3 regions of the Pseudomonas sp. LBUM1653 genome follow, and region 1 is predicted to be linked to each of the others. Evidence: riboswitches for the same ligand, from Rfam matches in the RefSeq annotation. Region 1 holds a riboswitch; each other region holds the start of a gene.
What was found. A riboswitch is a leader RNA that binds a small molecule or an ion and turns the genes downstream of it on or off. The one in region 1 is predicted to bind cobalamin.

Region 1 (6,593 bases):
TATTGCCCCGATGTACATTGTGTTGCAACGACAGGGTGGTGCCTTTCGCCACGCCACCTTGCACCACATAGCGCACCTGCAGGTCACGTTCCCAATGTTTGCCGCCTTCGCCATAACCCAGATAGGCATAGCCGCCTTGCGGGTCGACATGGCTGCCATCGATTTGGCTGCCGCGTACATAAGCGGCGCTCATGGACAGGCCCGGTAACCCCCAGGGGGTGACATCCAGATCGTAGCGAGCTTGCCAGGACTGTTCATTGGGTGCGTTGAAGTCCGACAACTGCACGGCGTTGCTGATAAAGATCGCACCGCGGGTGACGTAGTCAAACGGCGTGTGTGCATCCACCTTCTGATAACCGAGGCTAAAGCCATGCGGGCCTTGGGTGTAAGTGGACATCAGGCTCCAGGTGGTGTTGTCGATCCTGCCGGATAACGACTGGCCCTCATCAGTGGTTCGGTACAGGTTCAGGTTGAGTGTCAACGAGCGCCTTTCATCCAGCGGCTGGATGAAGGTGCCGCCCAGGTAATGCTGGTTCCAGGTGTCCGCATAGCGAGAGGTATAGACGCTGACGTTCAGTTTCTTTCCCGGTGTGAAGACCATGCCCGCGAGATCGAAGGCATTGCCTTTCACGGCGTTGGAATAGTTGACCACGAAGCCCTGGTCATGACTGCTGGCATTTCGATCGGTACTTTCGGTGAAATGTCCTGCGACCAGCTTCAGTGCCTCGAACTCGTTGCTGGAGAGGAACACGCCGGTGGCGGTCTCCGCAAGCAGGCGGCTATCGGACGAACTGAATACCGGGGTTTTCACGCGCTGCTCGCCATAGCTCAGGACTGTCGACGACAGGCGAAGTTTGACCGCCGCACCGCCGCGGCTGAACGCGTCCTTCGGATGGCCCTGGTTGTCGAGAGCGAGCAAGCGCGCTTTCCCTGCGCGGCCACCGCCGCTGTCCAGTTGTGTGCCGAGATAGGCATGCGCATCCATACCCACCCCGATCAGGCCATGAGTGAAGCCCGATTGCACCGTACCCATCAGCCCGTAGGCCCATTCTTCGGCGTAGCCATTTCGCTCGTCACGCGGTTTGTAGGCATTGCGCGCAGCGTTGTTGCGGGCGCCATTTCGGTACTCGCGATGGTCGTAAACCGTGCGATTGAGCACGCTCCAGGTGCTGTCCTGGATAAATCCATTGGATTGCGATTGAGCCGAATCAGCGAGTGCGAGTGGACTTGCCAGGGCGAGGAGAAAGGCTGATCGGGTATGCATATTGGGTGTCCACAAACGAATCAGGAAGAGCGCAAGCGCAGGATGTACGCTCCGTCAAACGGGTCAATGAGGTAGTGCGCGTGGACACCGAACGTGTCCAGAAGGCGTTGTGGGGTCAACACTTCGAGCGGTTTGCCAAGGGCCACCAGGCGTCCCTTTTCCAGCACAGCCAAACGATCACAGGTGAGTGCCTGGTTGAGGTCGTGCAGGGCAATCACGGTGGTCACGGGCAGCGCGTGAACCGCGTGCAAAATCGCCAGCTGGTGCTGGATATCCAGGTGATTGGTCGGTTCGTCCAGCAACAGGATCTGCGGGCGCTGCGCCAGGGAGCGAGCGATATGTACGCGCTGACGCTCGCCGCCAGAAAGGCTACGCCAGGTGCGCCTGCTCAGATGCGTCGCATCAACGTCACGCAAGGCTTGATGGACGATGTCATCGTCCGCCTTCGACCATGGACTCAAGGCCGACAGCCACGGCGTTCGGCCCAGGGCCACGGCATCGAACACACTGATCGCATCCAGTGTGTCGGCTTGCTGTTCAACCACCGCCAGGGTTTGTGCGATGGTTCGCCGTGACAGTGTCTTGAGGCTTTCGCCGTTGAGATGGATGGCTCCCCGGCTGGGGAGGCGCACGCCGGCCAGCAGTTTGAGCAGCGTGGATTTTCCTGAACCGTTGGGCCCGACAAGGCCCAGGGTCTCGCCCCGACGAATGTCCAGGTGGATCTCGTGCAGTAATTCAACATCGCGGATATGGAATCCGAGGCTGGAACAACTCAGCACGGCTTCGTCGATAACAGGGGCAATAGCATTCATCGGGCATTCCTCCGACCGACCAGGATCAGCGCGAACACCGGCGCGCCGACCAATGCCGTAATCACGCCGACCGGAATCACCTGGCCCTTGATCAGCGTCCGGGACAGAACATCCGCGCCAATCAGGAACACTGCACCCCCCAGCGCACTGGCCGGCAGCAGCCGCGTATGCCGAGTGCCCAGCAACAGCCTGGCGGCGTGGGGTATGACCAGCCCAACGAAACCGATGGAGCCGACAATCGACACCATCACCGCCGTCACCAGGGCGGCACAACTGATCAACAGAAATTGCACAGGCCGTACCGCAATGCCGAGCGAGGCCGCGGAGTCGGCGCCAAAGGTGAAGGCATCCAGCGCACGCCGGTGCCACAGGCAAACCGCCAGACCGGCTAGCGCAACCGGTACGGCCAGCCACACCGATGGCCAGCGCACGCCACTGAGATTGCCCAGCAACCAGAACATGATGCCGCGAGCCTGTTCGGAACTGGCCGACTTGGTGATCAGGAACGCCGTGAGCGCATTGAACAGTTGCGAACCGGCAATCCCCGCCAGGATGATCTGCCCGGTACTGCCAGGCGAACCGCTGGCGCGGCCCAGCAACACAACGACGGCGAAGGCAGCAACGGCGCCGGCAAACGCCCCGACCGACATCGAAATCGCTCCGGCACCCAAGCCCAGCAACGCCACCAGCACCGCGCCCGTCGAGGCCCCCGCAGAAATGCCGAGCAGGTAGGGATCGGCCAACGGGTTACGCAGCAGCGATTGCAGGATCACTCCGCAGGTCGCCAGGCCCGCCCCGCAAGCCGCCGCCACCAGCGCGCGAGTCAGGCGGTAGTTCCAGACGATGCCCTCGTCGATGGGATCGAGAGCATACCCGGCCGCCCACAGTTTGTTGGCCAGCACCTGGAACACCACACCGGGTTCGATGCGGGTTTCACCGATGGCCACGCCGGCAATCACGGCCAGAAGCAGCGCCACCAGTGCAAGCAGAGTACGAATCAGCGTCACGGTCATTTCGGCAGGTCGTAGCTGTTGATGGCCGTCGCCAGCGATTCGAGACCGTCGAACATTCTCACGCTGGCCTGCATGGCCATGGCGTCGAGGATAATGATGCGGTTGCTTTTCACGGCATCCATGTTGCGGGTCACAGGATCGCTACGCAGGAATTCCAGCTTCTTTTGATAGTCATCAGCCGGGAAACGACGGCGATCCATGCGGGCGATGACCAGGAACGTCGGGTTGGCCTTGGCGATGGTTTCCCAGCCAACGGTTGGCCACTCTTCGTCGGACTGCACCACATTGCGCACGCCCAAGGTGCCCAGCATGAAGTCGGGAATGCCCTTGTGCCCGGCGACATAGGGATCGATATCCAGGCTGGCACTGGAAAACCAGACCAGCGCGCTGGTGTGCTTGAGGTCTTTGTCTTGCACCGAGGCGATGGACTTGGCCAGGCTGGCCTGCAGCTGCGCGTTCAGCTGCTGCGCACGCGCCTGGACATCAAAAATCTCAGCCAGCTGGGTGATGCTCTTGTAGATGCTTTCAATACGAAATGGCTGCAGGCGGGTGCCGTCGGCGCCGACCAGGTTGTCCTTGGACTCGCAGTCCGAGGGCATGAGATAGGTTGGAATCTGCAGTTCGTGAAACTGCTCGCGGGTAGCGACTGCGCCTTGCGGGCCGACCATCCATTCCAGCTCGACGGCGACCAGTTCCGGGCGCTTGCCGATCACCGACTCGAAACTCGGCTCGTTATCGGCCAGGCGTTCGATCTTGTCGTTTTGCACCTTGTACTGACCCAGCACATCATTGAACCACAGCGAAGTACCGACCAGTTTGTCGCCAAGTCCGAGGGCAAAAAGCATTTCGGTGCCGGCCTGGCCGATCGTCACAGCCCGGGCAGGGGCCTGCGCGAACGTCAGTGGGCTGCCGCAGTTTTCAATCGTCAGCGGGTAATGAGTCGGGGAGGCATAGGCGAGGGAACAAACACCCAGGCCTGTGACGAGGGCGAAAAAGCGCGGCAACAGCATGATGCAATCTCCATTTGAACCGTACACGCAGCAAGGGTGCAAGGTCTGGAAAACACATCATCGAGCGCTGCCGAAAAAGCAGTGCAAGGCCGATCACCTGAGTGGCGCGCGCAAGGATGTCCTTCCCGGACACCCCGCCGGTTAGTGATTGTTGCTTGGCCGGCAGGTCTCCTGACTGATGCGTCATGGCGTGCTCCAGCCTTCCCGGGAATCGATCCCAGTGGCAGTTCAGGAGCAGGCTCGGCACCTACAGTTGCGGGGGCAGTTCCGTTTGATGCGTTGGCAGCATCACGGATTCCCTATTAATCCCGTTTGGGAACCGGCGGCGGCATGGTAGTCGATCATGCCGCCCGAGGCGAACCCATCTACTGATCAGAAGTATTTGAGCCAGCCGATATCGCGACGACGCGCCTTCAATGCAGCGAACCAGCGCACCGGTAGATACAGCGATGCAGCCAGGAGCACGGCCGTCAGCCACACAGCCCACATGCCGTCGAAGCCGAAGTAGTCGCCCTGGTTCAAGCCGAACGACGCCACGCTGAGCAGATACAGCATTTTCAGCACATAAAGATGGAGCAGGTAGAAGAACATCGGCGCCGCACCAAATACCGCCAGGGTGCTGATCCACTTGTGTTGCCGGGCCCGCTCAAAGCCAAGCAGCAGCAACAGCCCTACGCCTAGCGTCAGACACAGGAACAGCAGGGAAGGTGGGTATTTGGTGATGTTGAAGAAACTCATGAGGCTGTGCGTAATGCTTTCATGGACCACCCAATGCGCCTCGCCATAACCGTTGACCAGGCGCAGGGCGATGAAGCCGATCAATGCGCCGGCCCCGGCCAGCAACAGATAGCGCTGACGCACGGCGGCCGAGGTTGAGCGTGCGAACCAGGGGCCGATGCAGTAACCCAGGGCGATGACCCCGATCCACGGCAGCACGGGATAGGAGCTGCGCAGGCGCAAGTTGTCGGAGAATTCGATCCAGCCGCGATCATGCAAAATGGCCCAAGGCAGATGCAGCGCCGATCCGACCGGGAAGTGCAGGGGATCGAGCAGGTTGTGCCCGCCGACGATGACCAGGCCCACCACACACAGGATTGGCCGAGGAAGCCAGACCAGTGCGGCGAGGGCAATCATGCTGACACCAATCGCCCAGATCACCTGCAGGTAGATCACGGTGGGCGGGAGCTGGAAGGTCCAGGCGAAATTCACCAGGGTGAACTCCAGCACAACCAGGAACAGGCCACGCTTGAACAGGAACATCGATACATCGTTCTTGCCCTGGTGCTTTTCGCCGTACAGGTAAGCGGACAGTCCAGTGAGAAGCACGAACACCGGCGCACATAAATGGGCGAGTGTCCGGCTGAAAAACAACGTCGGTTCAGTGCTGTCGATGAGCATCGGGTCAGCGACCTGGCGGTGCAGAAAGAACGTCTCGCGCACGTGATCCAGCAGCATGAACAGGATCACCAAGCCCCTGAGGGCATCGATGGACATCAGGCGTTGGTTTAGGCTGGTGGCGGGCGGGGGTTGAACAATGTTTGTCATTGAAAGTCGCAGGCAGGGAGTGGATCACTCTGTCGGTAAACAACCGACGGTTAATGTATTGATATAACGTAACATATAATCTTGGCTTGTGGGCTTGTTTTCTACGAGTGTCGTGGTGCTGCAAAACAAAAAGCACAACACTGCCGTAATGCTGTTCACTTTGGGTTGGGGGCTGCTGGTGCATATTTGGATTGGGTGTATATCCGTTGCTGCGGTAACGGCCACTTATGGTTTCGCTTTTACAGCGAGTCACTTGGAAGAGCCTGTAGGAGCGAGCATGCTCCGGGCGGCGTTCCGACGATGGTGGTCAACAATGACGCGGGGAGCCTGACACCCCGCGGTGCTCTCAGGTTTTTCGTCGGAACGCCGCCCGGAGCATGCTCGCTCCTACAGAGCCCGCCGCGCTGGGCCGGAACGAAGCCTCTCGATGGGGCAAGAAAATCAAAAGCCAAAGCAAAAGCGAAGCGGCCTGATAGCCGACCTGATTGCAGGTCTGTCCGCGATCCAACTGTGGGAGCGAGCCTGCTCGCGATGGACTTCCAGACAACGCGTTCATGCAGACAGGGCGCGTTATCGTTGACGTCCATCGCGAGCAGGCTCGCTCCCACAGGGGATTGGGGGTATCCGCAAAAGTCAGGTCGGCTGTCAGGCCGCCTCGCTTTGGCTTTAGATTTGGGCGCCCCGTTAAACCACGATGGCCGAACGCAGGCATTGCGCAGTGGGTAAACCGGCAGGACGCCGGTTTAGCCGCGCTGGGCCAGGGACGGCCCATCGCGGCGACCCCTGTAGGAGCGAGCATGCTCGCGATGGAGGTCAACGATGACGCGGGGAGCCTGACACCCCCCGGTGCTCTCAGGTTTTTCGCGAGCATGCTCGCTCCTACAGTAAGGGCGAAACCAAAAGTGGCCGTTACCGCAGCAATGGATATCCCCCCAATCCAGTTCTTAAA
Region 2 (6,593 bases), 1.1 Mb from region 1:
GTTCGAGAATCAGGTTGGCCGACTGGAAACCGATGCGCCACGCGGTGGTGGTCGGCAGGTTGCGCACGTCCACCGAATAGAAGTTGCGCCCGGTGGGCAGCACGTCGAGGCGACCGCGACTCGGTGCGCCACTGGGGCCGGCGGGGACGAAACGGCCACTGAGGGCGTCGAGCAGGCCGCGCATCTCGGCCGGGCCGCAGGCGTCCAATCTTGGAGCGACGACTTCGCGCAAGTTGTCGATGATGGCGTTCACTTCAGACCAACTCGCCTCCTGTGGGAGCGAGCCTGCTCGCGAAAGCGGTGTGTCAGATGATATTGATGTGGCTGACACTCCATCGCGAGCAGGCTCGCTCCCACAGGGGTCATTCAATGTCTGTGAAATAAGCTGTGTGGCGAACAGTTCGAGACGCTCGCGGGTATCGCCGGTGGTACGCCAGGGTTCATCGCTGATCGACAACAATGCATCTGGGCGCGGGCCGATCCATGGTTGGGCCAGCGCACAATCCAGCGGATCGAAGCCCAGCGCAAACGCCTTGGCCAGCGCCCGCAGCAGACTCGATTGCGCCCCACGGCCATCGCCCCGGGGGATGCGCAGCAGGGCGAGCAAGGTGTCGATACGCAAGCTTCCGGCCGGCGACTCGCCAAACACGTGCAAGCCATCGCGGATCTGCGACTCTTTCAAGTCGCACAGGTAAGTGTCCAGGCGCGGCAGCCAGATCGCCGCATCGGCATTGCTGTCGAGTTGTTCGTCCAGTTGCAGTTCGCGATCGATGTGCGTGTCACGCACCAGTTGCAGGATGTCCCGTTGCAACTCCCGGGCGCGGCGCGGATCGAGCAGTTGCGCTTCGTAATACTCGTCGGCCAACAGCTCAAGGTTTCGCAATGGCCCATAGGTTTCAGCGCGCGTCAGCGGCGGCATCAAATGGTCGATGATCACCGCCTGGGTACGGCGCTTGGCCTGGGCACCCTCGCCCGGGTCGTTGACGATAAACGGATAGATGTTCGGCAGCGGCCCGAGCAGCGCATCCGGCCAGCACTGCTCCGACAGCCCCACGCCTTTGCCCGGCAGCCATTCCAGGTTGCCGTGCTTGCCGACATGGATCACGCCGTGGGCGCCGTAAGTGTTGCGCAACCAGAAATAGAACGCCAGGTAGCCATGGGGCGGCACCAGGTCCGGGTCGTGATACACCGCACTTGGATCGACCTGGTAACCCCGCGCGGGCTGGATGCCGACGAAGGTCAGGCCAAAGCGCAACCCGGCGATCATCATCCGCCCGCCTCGGTACATCGGATCGCTGTCGGGCGTGCCCCAACGCCCCAGCACTGCCTGACGATTGGCTTCTGGCAGCGCGTTAAACATCTGCAGATAATCGTCCATGGCCAGGCTTTGCTGGCACGGGCGTTGATCCAGGGTATCGAGGTCGTTGCTGACACCGCCGAGCAATTGCTGGATCAACGCGGTGCCGCTGTCCGGTAACTCGGCTGGCAGCGGATATCCATTGACGTGCAGCGCTCGCAGGATGTTCAGCGCGGCCGCCGGAGTGTCGAGGCCAACGCCATTGCCGATGCGACCATCACGGGTCGGATAATTGGCAAGAATCAGCGCAATGCGTTTTTGCCCGTTGGGCACCCGCGCCAGATCGATCCAGCGCTGCGCCAGCTCCGCGACAAAGTCCATGCGTTCCGGCTGCGCGCGGTAGCAGACCACGTCGGACTGACTGCGCTCACTGCGCCACGCCAGGTCCTTGAAGCTGATCGGCCGGCTGATGATGCGTCCGTCCAGTTCCGGCAACGCAATGTGCATCGCCAGATCCCGCGGGCCTAGACCCTGCTCGCTGGCACGCCATCCGGGCTCGTTGTCCTGGGCGCAAATGGCCTGGATCACCGGGATGTTGCGGCGAAACGGTCGCAAGTGCGGTGCTTCAGGGCTGGATTGGGCGAAGCCGGTGGTGTTGAGAATTACCCCTGCCTCGACTTCATCCAGCCAATCCTCGACCACCGAAAGGCAGCCGGGCTCTTTTAAACTGGCCAGCGCAATCGGCAACGGATTAAGCCCCGCCGCCTGCAAGCGCTGGCAGAAAACATCGATGAAAGCGGTGTTTGCCGCCTGCAAATGCGAGCGGTAAAACAGCACCGCCGCCACCGGTTGCCCGGTCTGCCAGTCGGCTTGCCAGTCACTCAGTGCTGCGGGGCTTTTTTGCGGGTGGTAAATCGCCGTGCGCGGCAGGGTTTGCGGCTCGGCCCAGGCGTAGTCGCGATCCAGCCAGCGATTGGCCAGGCAGCGGAAAAAATCGAGGGCATTGCTCATGCCACCCTGGCGCAGGAACTGCCAAAGCCGGTCGCGGTCTTCAGCGCCCACGGTGCTCAGGTCGCTGAGCTCCGGGTCAGGGCGATCATCGCCCGGCACCAGGATCAGCTGCACACCACGCTGCGACAATTCCACCAGCCGCTCCACGCCATAACGCCAATAGGCAATGCCGCCGTGCAGCGAAATCAGAATGACTTTGGCGTGGCGCAATACTTCGTCGACATACAGATCGACCGACGCATGATTCTGCACCTGCATCGGGTTGGCCAGGCGCACGCTCGGGTAGTCGTCTGGCAACTGCTGCGCCGCTTCGGCGAGCAGCGCCAGGCTGGAGTCGCCGCTGCACAGGATCACCAGCTCGGCGGGGGTTTGACCAAGGTCGGCAATGTTGTCATCCGACACGAATCCGCCGGGCTGGGTCCTGAGCAGGTGCATGGGTTACACGCTGAGCGCGGCGCGCAATTGCGCTTCGAGCAAGGCGGCGTCCAGTGCCTGGCCGATCAACACCAGACGGGTGGTGCGCGCTTCTTCAACGCCCCACTGGCGGTCGAAATGCTTGTCGAAACGGGAGCCCACGCCCTGGATCAGCAGACGCATCGGTTTGTTCGGGATCGCCGCGAAACCCTTGACCCGCAGGATGCCGTGCTGGACCACCAGTTGGGTCAGCGCGTCCATCAACAGGCTTTCGTCGGATGCCGGCAGTTCGATGGAGATCGAATCGAAGGCATCGTGATCGTGGTCATCATGATCGTCGTCGCCGTCATGGTGGTGATCGTGGTGGCTGTGACGGCTGTCGATGTGTTCTTCGGAACCGGCGCCGAGGCCGATCAATACGTCCAGCGGCAGGCGACCGCTACTGGCTTCGATGACTTTCACCGCTGGCGGCAATTCCTCGGCGACTTCCAGGCGCACACGGGCCAGGTCTTCAGGGCTGATCAGGTCGGCCTTGTTGAGGATCACCAGGTCGGCGCTGGACAGCTGGTCGGCGAACAGCTCGTGCAGCGGCGATTCGTGGTCCAGGTTCGGGTCGAGTTTGCGCATGGCGTCGACCTGGTCCGGGAACGCGGCGAAGGTGCCAGCCGCCACGGCCGGGCTGTCGACCACGGTAATCACCGCATCAACGGTGCAGGCGCTGCGGATTTCCGGCCACTGGAAGGCCTGGACCAGAGGTTTTGGCAGGGCCAGGCCGGAAGTTTCGATCAGGATATGGTCGAGATCGCCGCGACGGGCCACCAGTTCGCGCATCACCGGGAAGAACTCTTCTTGTACGGTGCAGCACAGGCAGCCGTTGGCCAGCTCGTAGACGCGGCCGTTGGCTTCTTCTTCGGTGCAACCGATGGAGCACTGCTTGAGGATTTCGCCATCGATGCCCAGCTCGCCGAACTCGTTGACGATCACTGCGATGCGGCGGCCCTGGGCATTGTCGAGCATGTGCCGCAGCAAGGTGGTTTTGCCCGAGCCGAGGAAGCCGGTAACGATGGTGACGGGGAGTTTGGCCAGTGTTTTCATCGGATGCCCTTTGGCAGATGGCGGGCATACGGGACGAGAACCGGCCACGCACAAGCGCGCCGCAAGCGTTTCGCCACCGGATCACCCCGCCCGGTTGTAGTGAGAATCTGTATCGAGGCAGGTCTCCTGGCTGACGGCTGGCCAGTCGTTGGACTGGCGGTTGCTGCGCCTTCCCGCGCGCGCCATGGCTGGCGCATGCAGTGGCATGGCAGAAACTGAACCGTTCACAGTTGCGGGGGCAGCCGCGGCATTGACCGCGTTCCCTTCTTAGCTTCGACAAACGCCGAAGAACCTCGAAAGCGCAAGGCTACGCATGGTATTGGGACGGGTCAATGTCTTGTGTCGCCCGCATCGGCCCCTTCGCGAGCAGGCTCGCTCCCACATTGGAATGCGAACACCTGTGGGAGCGAGCCTGCTCGCGAATGAAGCGACTCGGTCTCGAGTTGAGAACCCTTGCCAATTGACGCCCGCCCCTCGCCCATGCTCTCCTACGCATCTTGTTACGGGTGCCCTTCACAGGGTGAAACGGGAAACCGGTGCCGCATGTGCTTTACTTCAAGCCATGTCAGTCCGGTGCTGCCCCCGCAACGGTAAGCGAGCGAAGCGTCAGATCCACTGTGCCAATGTGGCATGGGAAGGTGATGCTTGCAGGTCAAGGCGAAAGCCTGCGCCCCTCGTGAGCCCGGAGACCGGCCCGCAACACAAAGTGACCAACACGATCACTGAAATAACAAACCCGCGGTGGGCGGGCGCTGTTTGAACCTCTGCGCGCCCGGTCGTGCAGGGTTTTGCATGCGCCTTCATTCCCCGCTGACAGACCAGAGGGAAACGCCATGTCGATCATCAGCAGCACCGGCCATAGCAGCACCGCCAGCACCACCACAACCCTGACTCAACGCCTGACCGCCGCCGTTTGTGCGTCGATCCTCGGCGCTAGCCTTGTGTATTTCGCCGGTTTCTCGCACATCGAAGCCGTTCACAACGCTGCTCACGATACGCGCCACAGTTCCGCGTTCCCGTGCCATTGAGACCTGCCGACATGATCAAGCGTATTGCGCAAACCGCAGGTTTCACCGGGCTGCTGGCCGCCCTGCTGCTGACCCTGCTGCAAAGCTTCTGGGTCGCCCCGCTGATTTTGCAGGCCGAAACCTACGAAAACTCCGAACCGGCCGCCGTTGAAGTCCACGAACACGCCGCGGGCGTCGCTGCCCACACCCACGACGCCGAAGCCTGGGAGCCGGAAGACGGCTGGCAGCGCGTGCTGTCGACCACTGGCGGTAATCTGGTGGTGGCGGTCGGTTTCGCCCTGATGCTCGCCGGTCTCTACAGCCTGCGCGCGCCGACCAAAACCTCTCAGGGCCTGCTCTGGGGTCTGGCTGGCTACGCGACTTTCGTGTTGGCGCCGACCCTCGGCCTGCCGCCTGAGCTACCAGGCACCGCGGCTGCCGATCTGGCGCAACGGCAAATCTGGTGGATCGGCACCGCCGCCTCCACAGCAGTCGGCATCGCCCTGATCGTGTTCAGCCGGCACTGGCTGATGAAGATCCTCGGCATAGCGATCCTTGCCGTTCCTCATGTGATTGGCGCACCGCAACCGGAAGTGCATTCGATGCTCGCCCCGGAAGCCCTGGAGGCGCAGTTCAAAATCGCTTCGCAGCTGACCAACGTGGCGTTCTGGCTGGCCCTGGGCCTGATCAGCGCCTGGTTGTTCCGCCGCAAAAGCGATGGCCAGTACCACGCATGACTAACCTCGGCACAGCGCCGACCCTGGTGGTCGGCCTGGGCTGCCAGCGCGGCTGCCCCGTCAGCACGCTGCGGGCCCTGCTTGACCAGGCATTGCAGGCGCACCAGATCGAACTGCATCAGATCAAGGCCCTGGCCAGCATCGATTTGAAGCGCAACGAACCGGCCCTGATCGAGCTGGCCGAGCAGCTTGGGTTACAAATGCTGTACTTCAGCAGTGAACAATTGGCGGCTTATCAAGCGCACCTCAGCCACCATTCGCAGATCGCGTTCGAGCGTACCGGCTGTTACGGTGTGGCGGAAAGTGCCGCTCTGGCACTGGCCGAACAGCTGACCCAGTCACCGGCGAAACTGCTGATCCCGCGACAAAAATATGCCCAGGCCACCCTGGCATTGGCTGGCGCCGCGTAAAATCCCCGATAATCCGCATTCGATCATGAGCAATCTTCATCTGAAGCCTTGCCCAGCCCCATTTTCAACAGGAGCCGACGATGACCGTCTACTTCATTGGCGCAGGTCCCGGCGACCCGGAACTGATCACCGTCAAAGGCCAACGGCTGATTCGCAGCTGCCCGGTGATCATCTATGCCGGCTCGCTGGTGCCCGCCGCAGTGCTGGAAGGACACCGCGCCGAGCAGGTGGTCAACAGCGCCGAACTGCACCTGGAACAGATTATCGAATTGATCAGAACCGCCCATGCCAAGGGTCAGGACGTGGCTCGCGTGCACTCCGGTGACCCGAGCCTGTATGGCGCCATAGGCGAGCAGATTCGCCATCTGCGTGAGCTCGCTATTCCTTTTGAAATCATTCCCGGCGTCACCGCAACGGCCGCCTGCGCGGCGCTGTTGGGCGCGGAACTGACCTTGCCGGACGTGTCACAGAGCGTCATCCTGACTCGCTACGCCGACAAAACCGCGATGCCCGCTGGAGAAGAACTGGGCAGCCTGGCTCAGCACGGGGCGACCATGGCGATTCATTTGGGGGTCAAGCATCTGCAGAAAATCCTCGCCGAATTGCTGCCGCATTACGGCGC
Region 3 (6,593 bases), 930 kb from region 1:
GCTTTTTCCTCGTCATTGAGGAACCCGGTGAGTACATCCACCGGTTGCCCGGTCGGTTTGCCGCCGCTAAAGGGCACGAAAATCACTTTGTAACCGCTGTGCGGCTTGCGGTTCCATGAGCCGTGTTGGCCAATGAACGCACCTTCCTTGAACTGCGCCGGCAACCTGTTGCCTTCGGCAAACGTCAGGCCCAGTGAGGCGGTGTGGGGGCCGACTGCGTAGTCCGGTGCAATCGCCTTGGCCACCAGGTCGGGGTTTTGCGGCTCGACGCGCACGTCGACGTGCTGGCCGTAATAGCTGAATGGCCAGCCGTAGAAGGCGCCATCCTTCACCGAGGTGATGTAGTCCGGCACCAGGTCGCTGCCGATTTCGTCCCGCTCGTTGACGGCCGTCCACAGGGCGCCGCTTTGTGGCTCCCAGGCCATGCCATTGGGGTTGCGCAGGCCTGAAGCGAAGATCCGGTGGTTGCCGGTGGCGCGATCCACTTCCCAGATCGCCGCGCGCCCTTGCTCCTGATCCATGCCGTTTTCACCGACGTTGCTGTTGGAGCCCACCGTGACGTACAGCTTGCTGCCGTCCTTGCTGGCGATGACGTTTTTGGTCCAGTGGTGATTCAGGGTTCCCCCCGGCAGGTCGACGACCTTGATCGGTTGTGACTTGATTGCCGTGTCACCGTTTTCATAGTGGAAGCGCAACAGCCGGTCGGTGTCGGCCACGTAGAGGTCATTGCCGACCAGGGTCATGCCAAAGGGCGAGTTGAGGTTTTCCAGGAAGACCGTGCGGGTTTCGGCAATGCCGTCATGGTTGGTGTCGCGCAGCAGTGTGATGCGGTTCGGGCTCGGCACGGCGGCACCGGCGCGTCCCATGACTTTCTTGGTGATCCAGCCCTTGATGCCTTTGTTGTCATCGGGTTTGGGCGGGGCATTGGTTTCGGCGACCAGCACGTCGCCATTGGGCAGCACGTAAAGCCAGCGCGGATGATCGAGGTTTTCGGCAAATGCGCCGACCTGAGTGCCGCTGGCCGCGACGGGTTTTACGCCGTTCGCCCAGCCGATGGCCGGGGCGATGTTCATCGTCGGGAACAGTGTCTTGTTCGGCTCCGGGAGTTTGGGAGACGGCCCGGTGCCGTCGTTGACTTGCAAGCGGGCGGTTTCGCCACAGGCGGCGAGCCCTCCCGCTAACGCGATGACGAAAACCAGCTCAGATGTGCGCATTGCTGACCTTCCCTATGAATGAAGTGACTTAAATCATAGAGAAGCGTGACAGGCCGATGGTTCAACCTTAGCCGCGAGCTTCCTTGAGCAGCACGGCAATACCGGGGTGATAGTGACCGGCTTCGTTGCGCAATTTGCGATAGGCATAAGGGAAATACCAGGCTACGGCGCAGCAGTGTTCCTTTTGCAGGTCATCGACCATGTCCTGGAGTTCTTCGGGGGTAGCGCCTTGCTGGCTCTTGTGCGGTGCGACGAACAGGCAGCCGATTTTCAGATCGCTGGCGTAGCTGATTTTTTTCGCGTCGCTGGTGATGTCCTGCAGGGCCTGAGTCAGGTTCAGGCTGTTGACCCGTGGCCAGCGTTGCGTGGTCTGCAGCCAGGCGCGTGCTTCGGTCGTGGCGATGAACAGATCGGCGCGGCCGTTGCGTTCGCCTTCTTCGATCTGTTTGCGGGTGGGCGATTGTTGCAGCGTGATCATCTCGGCCATCCATGCGGCGGCGGAGAGCAGACCAAGGTTGGCTTTTTCGTCGAGCCAGTAGGGTGTCTCGCTGTCGCCGCGCACGGCGTTATAGCGGTCGATACAGTCGAACCAGCGTTCCAGTACCGAACGCAGGAATTCCAGCTTCGGATTGCTGATGATCATGCCTTGCATGGGGCTCACCCTTTTTCTTGTTTGTGAGGTTGTGGCTATTTGATATCACTGCTGTGAGTGTGGCACAAGATTGACGTCATTTTATGGATGAGTGGCCGTTATTCGTTCCGGTACCGCGTCTTCAATTGACGCTCCACCCCCAACCCTCTAACCTTCGCCGCTTGTTTCAGGTGCTCTGTGACTTGGGTCGACAGAGTGAAACAGGGAAGCCGGTGAGCGAGCGCTTCAGTCGATGAAGCCCTGCGATCCCGGCGCTGCCCCCGCAACGGTAAATGAGTGAAAACTGCGTCTGAAGCCACTGCGTCGATCTGTGACGCGGGAAGGCGCGCAGTCAGGCATCACGCCGCTCATGAGCCCGGAGACCGGCCTGATCCATCCAAGCGGCATCACGGTGGGCGATGCCAGGCTTCTTGCCGTCTATTCTTGTGCCTGCCCGCCGTTAATCCTGCCTCAACGGAGAGCTCCCCCATGTCTGATACCCCTGATCGTGACGAACGTCATCTTGCGCGCATGCTGCGCAAAAAGGCCGTGATCGACGAACGCATCGCCAATTCCCCGAACGAATGCGGCCTGCTGCTGGTGCTCACCGGCAACGGCAAAGGCAAGAGCAGCTCGGCGTTCGGCATGCTCGCGCGCGCCATGGGGCATGGCATGCAGTGCGGTGTGGTGCAGTTCATCAAGGGGCGCAACAGCACCGGCGAAGAGTTGTTCTTCCGCCGCTTCCCCGAGCAGGTGCGTTTTCATGTGATGGGCGAGGGCTTCACCTGGGAGACCCAGGATCGCCAGCGCGACATCGCGGCGGCCGAAGCGGCCTGGGCGGTGTCGCAGCAATTGCTGCGCGATCCAACGGTCGGCCTGGTGGTGCTGGACGAACTGAACATCGCCCTCAAGCACGGCTACCTCGATCTCGATCAGGTGCTCAGCGATTTGCAGGCGCGCCCGCCCATGCAGCACGTGGTGGTCACCGGCCGCGGCGCCAAGCCGGAAATGGTCGAGCTGGCTGACACCGTCACCGAAATGGGCATGATCAAGCACGCCTTCCAGGCCGGTATCAAAGCGCAAAAAGGCGTCGAGCTGTGAATCAACCTCGTCATTGCCCGGCGGTACTGATTGCCGCGCCGGCGTCCGGCCAGGGCAAGACCACCGTTACCGCCGCGCTGGCCCGGTTGCATCGTAACCAGGGACGCAAGGTTCGCGTGTTCAAGTGCGGCCCGGACTTTCTCGATCCGATGATCCTCGAACGCGCCAGCGGTGCGCCGGTGTATCAGCTGGACATGTGGATGGTCGGCGAGCAGGACAGTCGCCGGCTGTTGTGGGAGGCTGCCAGCGACGCCGACCTGATCCTGATCGAAGGTGTCATGGGGCTGTTCGACGGTACGCCGTCCAGCGCTGATCTGGCGCGACATTTCGGCGTGCCGGTGCTCGCTGTGATCGACGGCACCGCCATGGCCCAGACCTTTGGTGCATTGGCCCTGGGCCTGGCGCGCTATCAGCCGGACTTGCCGTTTGCCGGCGTGCTGGCCAACCGCGTGGGCACCCTGCGCCACGCGCAACTGCTCGAAGGCAGCCTGACCGAAGGCCTGCGCTGGTACGGTGCCTTGTCCCGTGAGACCGGGATCGAATTGCCGAGTCGACACCTTGGCCTGGTACAAGCCAGCGAGTTGAATGACCTGGATGTGCGCCTCGATGCGGCGGCCGAAGCCTTGGCCAGCAGTTGTGAAGTCGCGCTCCCGCCGGCGGTGGAATTTGCCGCGCCAGATGTGGTGACTGTTGAACCCTTGCTGGCTGGCGTGCGCATTGCCGTGGCCCATGACGAAGCCTTCGCCTTCACCTATGGCGCGAGCCTGGATTTGTTGCGGGCGATGGGCGCTGAATTGCGGTATTTCTCGCCGATCCGTGACGCGGGTTTGCCAGAGGCAGACAGCCTGTACCTGCCGGGTGGCTATCCGGAGTTGCACCATGTGGCTTTGGCGCAGAATACCTCGATGCTCGAGGCAATTCGCGCTCACCACGCCGCAGGTAAACCCTTGCTGGCCGAATGCGGCGGCATGCTTTACCTGCTCGATTCGCTGACCGATGTCGAGGGCACGCGTGCAGAGCTGGTGGGCTTGTTGAAGGGCGATGCGGTGATGCAGAAGCGCCTTGCTGCATTGGCCTTGCAAGCGGTTGAATTGCCGGAAGGTTCACTGCGCGGGCACACCTATCATCATTCGCTGACCTCCACCGAACTGACACCGATTGCCCGGGGCTTGAGTCCTAACGGCGGGCGCGGGGCAGAGGCGGTTTATCGCGAGGGGCGGATGACGGCCTCTTATGTGCACTTCTATTTTCCGTCCAATCCATCGGCGATTGCCGCGCTGTTTGCGCCTGACCGTTCGGACGCCTTCGCGAGCAGGCTCGCTCCCACATTGGTGAGTGGATCGCCTGAAGAAACGCGGTCCACTGTGGGAGCGAGCCTGCTCGCGAAGAGGCCATGACCGACAACGCCTTTTCCGAAGCCGAACGCGCAGCGGTCTACCGAGCCATCGGCGAACGCCGCGACATGCGTCACTTCGCCGGCGGCACGGTCGAGCCCGAGTTGCTGCGGCGCCTGCTCGAAGCCGCGCATCAGGCACCGAGTGTCGGCCTGATGCAGCCTTGGCGCTTCATCCGCATCAGCGATCGTGCCTTGCGCAGCAAGATCCAGGCGCTGGTGGAAGCAGAGCGCATCCGCACCGCCGAGGCCCTCGGTGAGCGTACCGACGAATTCATGCAGCTCAAAGTCGAGGGCATCAACGATTGCGCCGAGGTGCTGGTCGCCGCGCTGATGGACGATCGCGAACGGCATATCTTCGGTCGTCGCACCCTGCCGGAGATGGACCTGGCCTCGTTGTCCTGCGCGATCCAGAACCTCTGGCTGGCGTCCCGCGCCGAAGGGCTGGGCATGGGCTGGGTCTCGCTGTTCGAACCGCAAGCCCTGGCGGACCTGCTGGGCCTGCCGCCTGGCGCCAAGCCCTTGGCCATTCTCTGCCTGGGACCGGTCAAGGCCTTCTATCCGGCACCGATGCTGGTACTCGAAGGCTGGGCGCAGGCGCGTCCGCTGAGTGAGCTGTTGTATGAAAATTATTGGGGAGTGAGTCAATGAGTGTGGCGTTGTTGAGTGTCGCCGCGGTAGCGCTGGATGCGCTGCTGGGTGAACCCAAGCGCTGGCATCCGCTAGTGGCGTTCGGCCGTTTTGCCGAGCGCATCGAGCAACGTTTCAATGGCGGCGGTCGCGGCTGGCGCAGTCATGGGGTCACCGCGTGGGTGATTGCTGTATTGCCGCTGACCCTGTTGGCCACGGCATTTTCCTGGGCACCTTACGTCGGCTGGATCGTCGAGATTCTTGCTCTCTATTGCGCCCTGGGCATGCGCAGCCTCGGCGAGCATGTCACGCCTGTGGCCAAGGCCTTGCGCAGCGATAATCTTGAAGAAGCGCGCCAGCGCGTGAGTTATCTGGTCAGCCGTAAAACCAGTGATCTGGATGAAACCGCCGTGGCCCGCGCCGCCACCGAATCGGTGCTGGAAAACGGCAGCGACGCGGTGTTTGCCGCACTGTTCTGGTTTGCCGTGGCCGGTGCGCCGGGCGTGGTGCTCTACCGTTTGAGCAACACCCTGGACGCGATGTGGGGCTATCGCAACGAACGCTTCGAGCGTTTCGGCTGGGCGGCGGCGAAGATTGACGACGTGCTCAATTACATTCCTGCGCGCCTGGTGGCGCTGACCTACGCGCTACTGGGCAAAACCCGGCTGGCGTTGAAATGTTGGCGCACCCAGGGGCCGACCTGGGATAGCCCGAATGCCGGCCCGGTGATGGCGGCGGGTGCCGGTGCGTTGGGCGTCGAGCTGGGCGGGCCGGCGATTTATCACGGTGAACTGCATCAGCGCCCAACGCTGGGCGAGGGCGTGCCGGCGGATGCCGACGCCATCGACCGCGGCTGGCAACTGGTGCAGCGTGGGGTATGGTTGTGGCTGCTGATTCTGTGCGTGGGGTCTGAATTTTATGCTTGAGCACGGCGGACGATTGCGCAAGGCGGCGCACGAATACGGCATCGACGAAGCCGATTGGCTTGACCTGTCCAGCGGCCTGGCGCCCTGGCCGTTTCCCGTGCCGGACATCCCGCAACGGGCCTGGGCGCGGTTGCCGGAAGCCGATGACGGTCTGGAGCAGGCGGCCTGCGACTATTATGGAACCCTGCAGGCACTGCCGGTCGCCGGTTCGCAGATGGCCATCCAGTTGCTGCCGCGTTTGCGCCGGGCGGGCAAGGTCGGCGTGCTGTCGCCCTGTTATGCCGAGCATGCCGAGGCCTGGCGGCGCAATGGCTACATCGTGCGCGAGGTGCTGGAGCAGGAAGTCGACTTTTTCGTCGACAGCCTCGACGTGCTGGTGGTGGTCAACCCGAACAACCCGACCGGGCTGAACCTGACGCCCGCCCGGCTGCTCGACTGGCATTCGCGCCTGGCCCCGCGCGGTGGCTGGCTGGTGGTGGACGAAGCCTTCATGGACAACACGCCGCACCTGAGTGTGGCGCCGTTTGCCCACCAGGTCGGGTTGATCGTGCTGCGCTCCTTCGGCAAGTTTTTCGGCCTGGCCGGGGTGCGCCTGGGGTTTGTCCTGGCCGAGCGCAAGTTGCTCAAGTTGCTCGCCGAGCAGGTGGGACCGTGGGCGGTCAGTGGCCCGACCCGGGTGCTGGGCCAGGTGTGCCTGC

Region 2: another riboswitch for cobalamin. It lies ahead of ACA054_RS17705 (CbtB domain-containing protein); the one in region 1 lies ahead of ACA054_RS12930 (ABC transporter substrate-binding protein).
Region 3: another riboswitch for cobalamin. It lies ahead of cobO (cob(I)yrinic acid a,c-diamide adenosyltransferase); the one in region 1 lies ahead of ACA054_RS12930 (ABC transporter substrate-binding protein).

What each region holds. Positions count from the first base shown of each region.
Region 1 is NZ_CP166803.1:2,829,750-2,836,342, forward strand. It holds gene ACA054_RS12915 (OprD family porin) at 1-1,264, opposite strand, end outside; gene ACA054_RS12920 (ABC transporter ATP-binding protein) at 1,285-2,076, opposite strand; gene ACA054_RS12925 (FecCD family ABC transporter permease) at 2,073-3,089, opposite strand; gene ACA054_RS12930 (ABC transporter substrate-binding protein) at 3,086-4,099, opposite strand; cobalamin riboswitch at 4,244-4,438, opposite strand; gene ACA054_RS12935 (acetyltransferase domain-containing protein) at 4,472-5,644, opposite strand.
Region 2 is NZ_CP166803.1:3,968,105-3,974,697, forward strand. It holds gene cobN (cobaltochelatase subunit CobN) at 1-2,743, opposite strand, end outside; gene cobW (cobalamin biosynthesis protein CobW) at 2,747-3,817, opposite strand; cobalamin riboswitch at 3,917-4,128, opposite strand; cobalamin riboswitch at 4,305-4,529, shown strand; gene ACA054_RS17705 (CbtB domain-containing protein) at 4,651-4,845, shown strand; gene ACA054_RS17710 (CbtA family protein) at 4,857-5,561, shown strand; gene ACA054_RS17715 (cobalamin biosynthesis protein) at 5,558-5,971, shown strand; gene cobM (precorrin-4 C(11)-methyltransferase) at 6,052-6,593, shown strand, end outside.
Region 3 is NZ_CP166803.1:1,903,344-1,909,936, forward strand. It holds gene ACA054_RS08775 (PQQ-dependent sugar dehydrogenase) at 1-1,214, opposite strand, end outside; gene ACA054_RS08780 (hypothetical protein) at 1,282-1,866, opposite strand; cobalamin riboswitch at 2,018-2,251, shown strand; gene cobO (cob(I)yrinic acid a,c-diamide adenosyltransferase) at 2,335-2,946, shown strand; gene ACA054_RS08790 (cobyrinic acid a,c-diamide synthase CobB) at 2,943-4,343, shown strand; gene bluB (5,6-dimethylbenzimidazole synthase) at 4,340-4,990, shown strand; gene cbiB (adenosylcobinamide-phosphate synthase CbiB) at 4,987-5,895, shown strand; gene cobD (threonine-phosphate decarboxylase CobD) at 5,888-6,593, shown strand, end outside.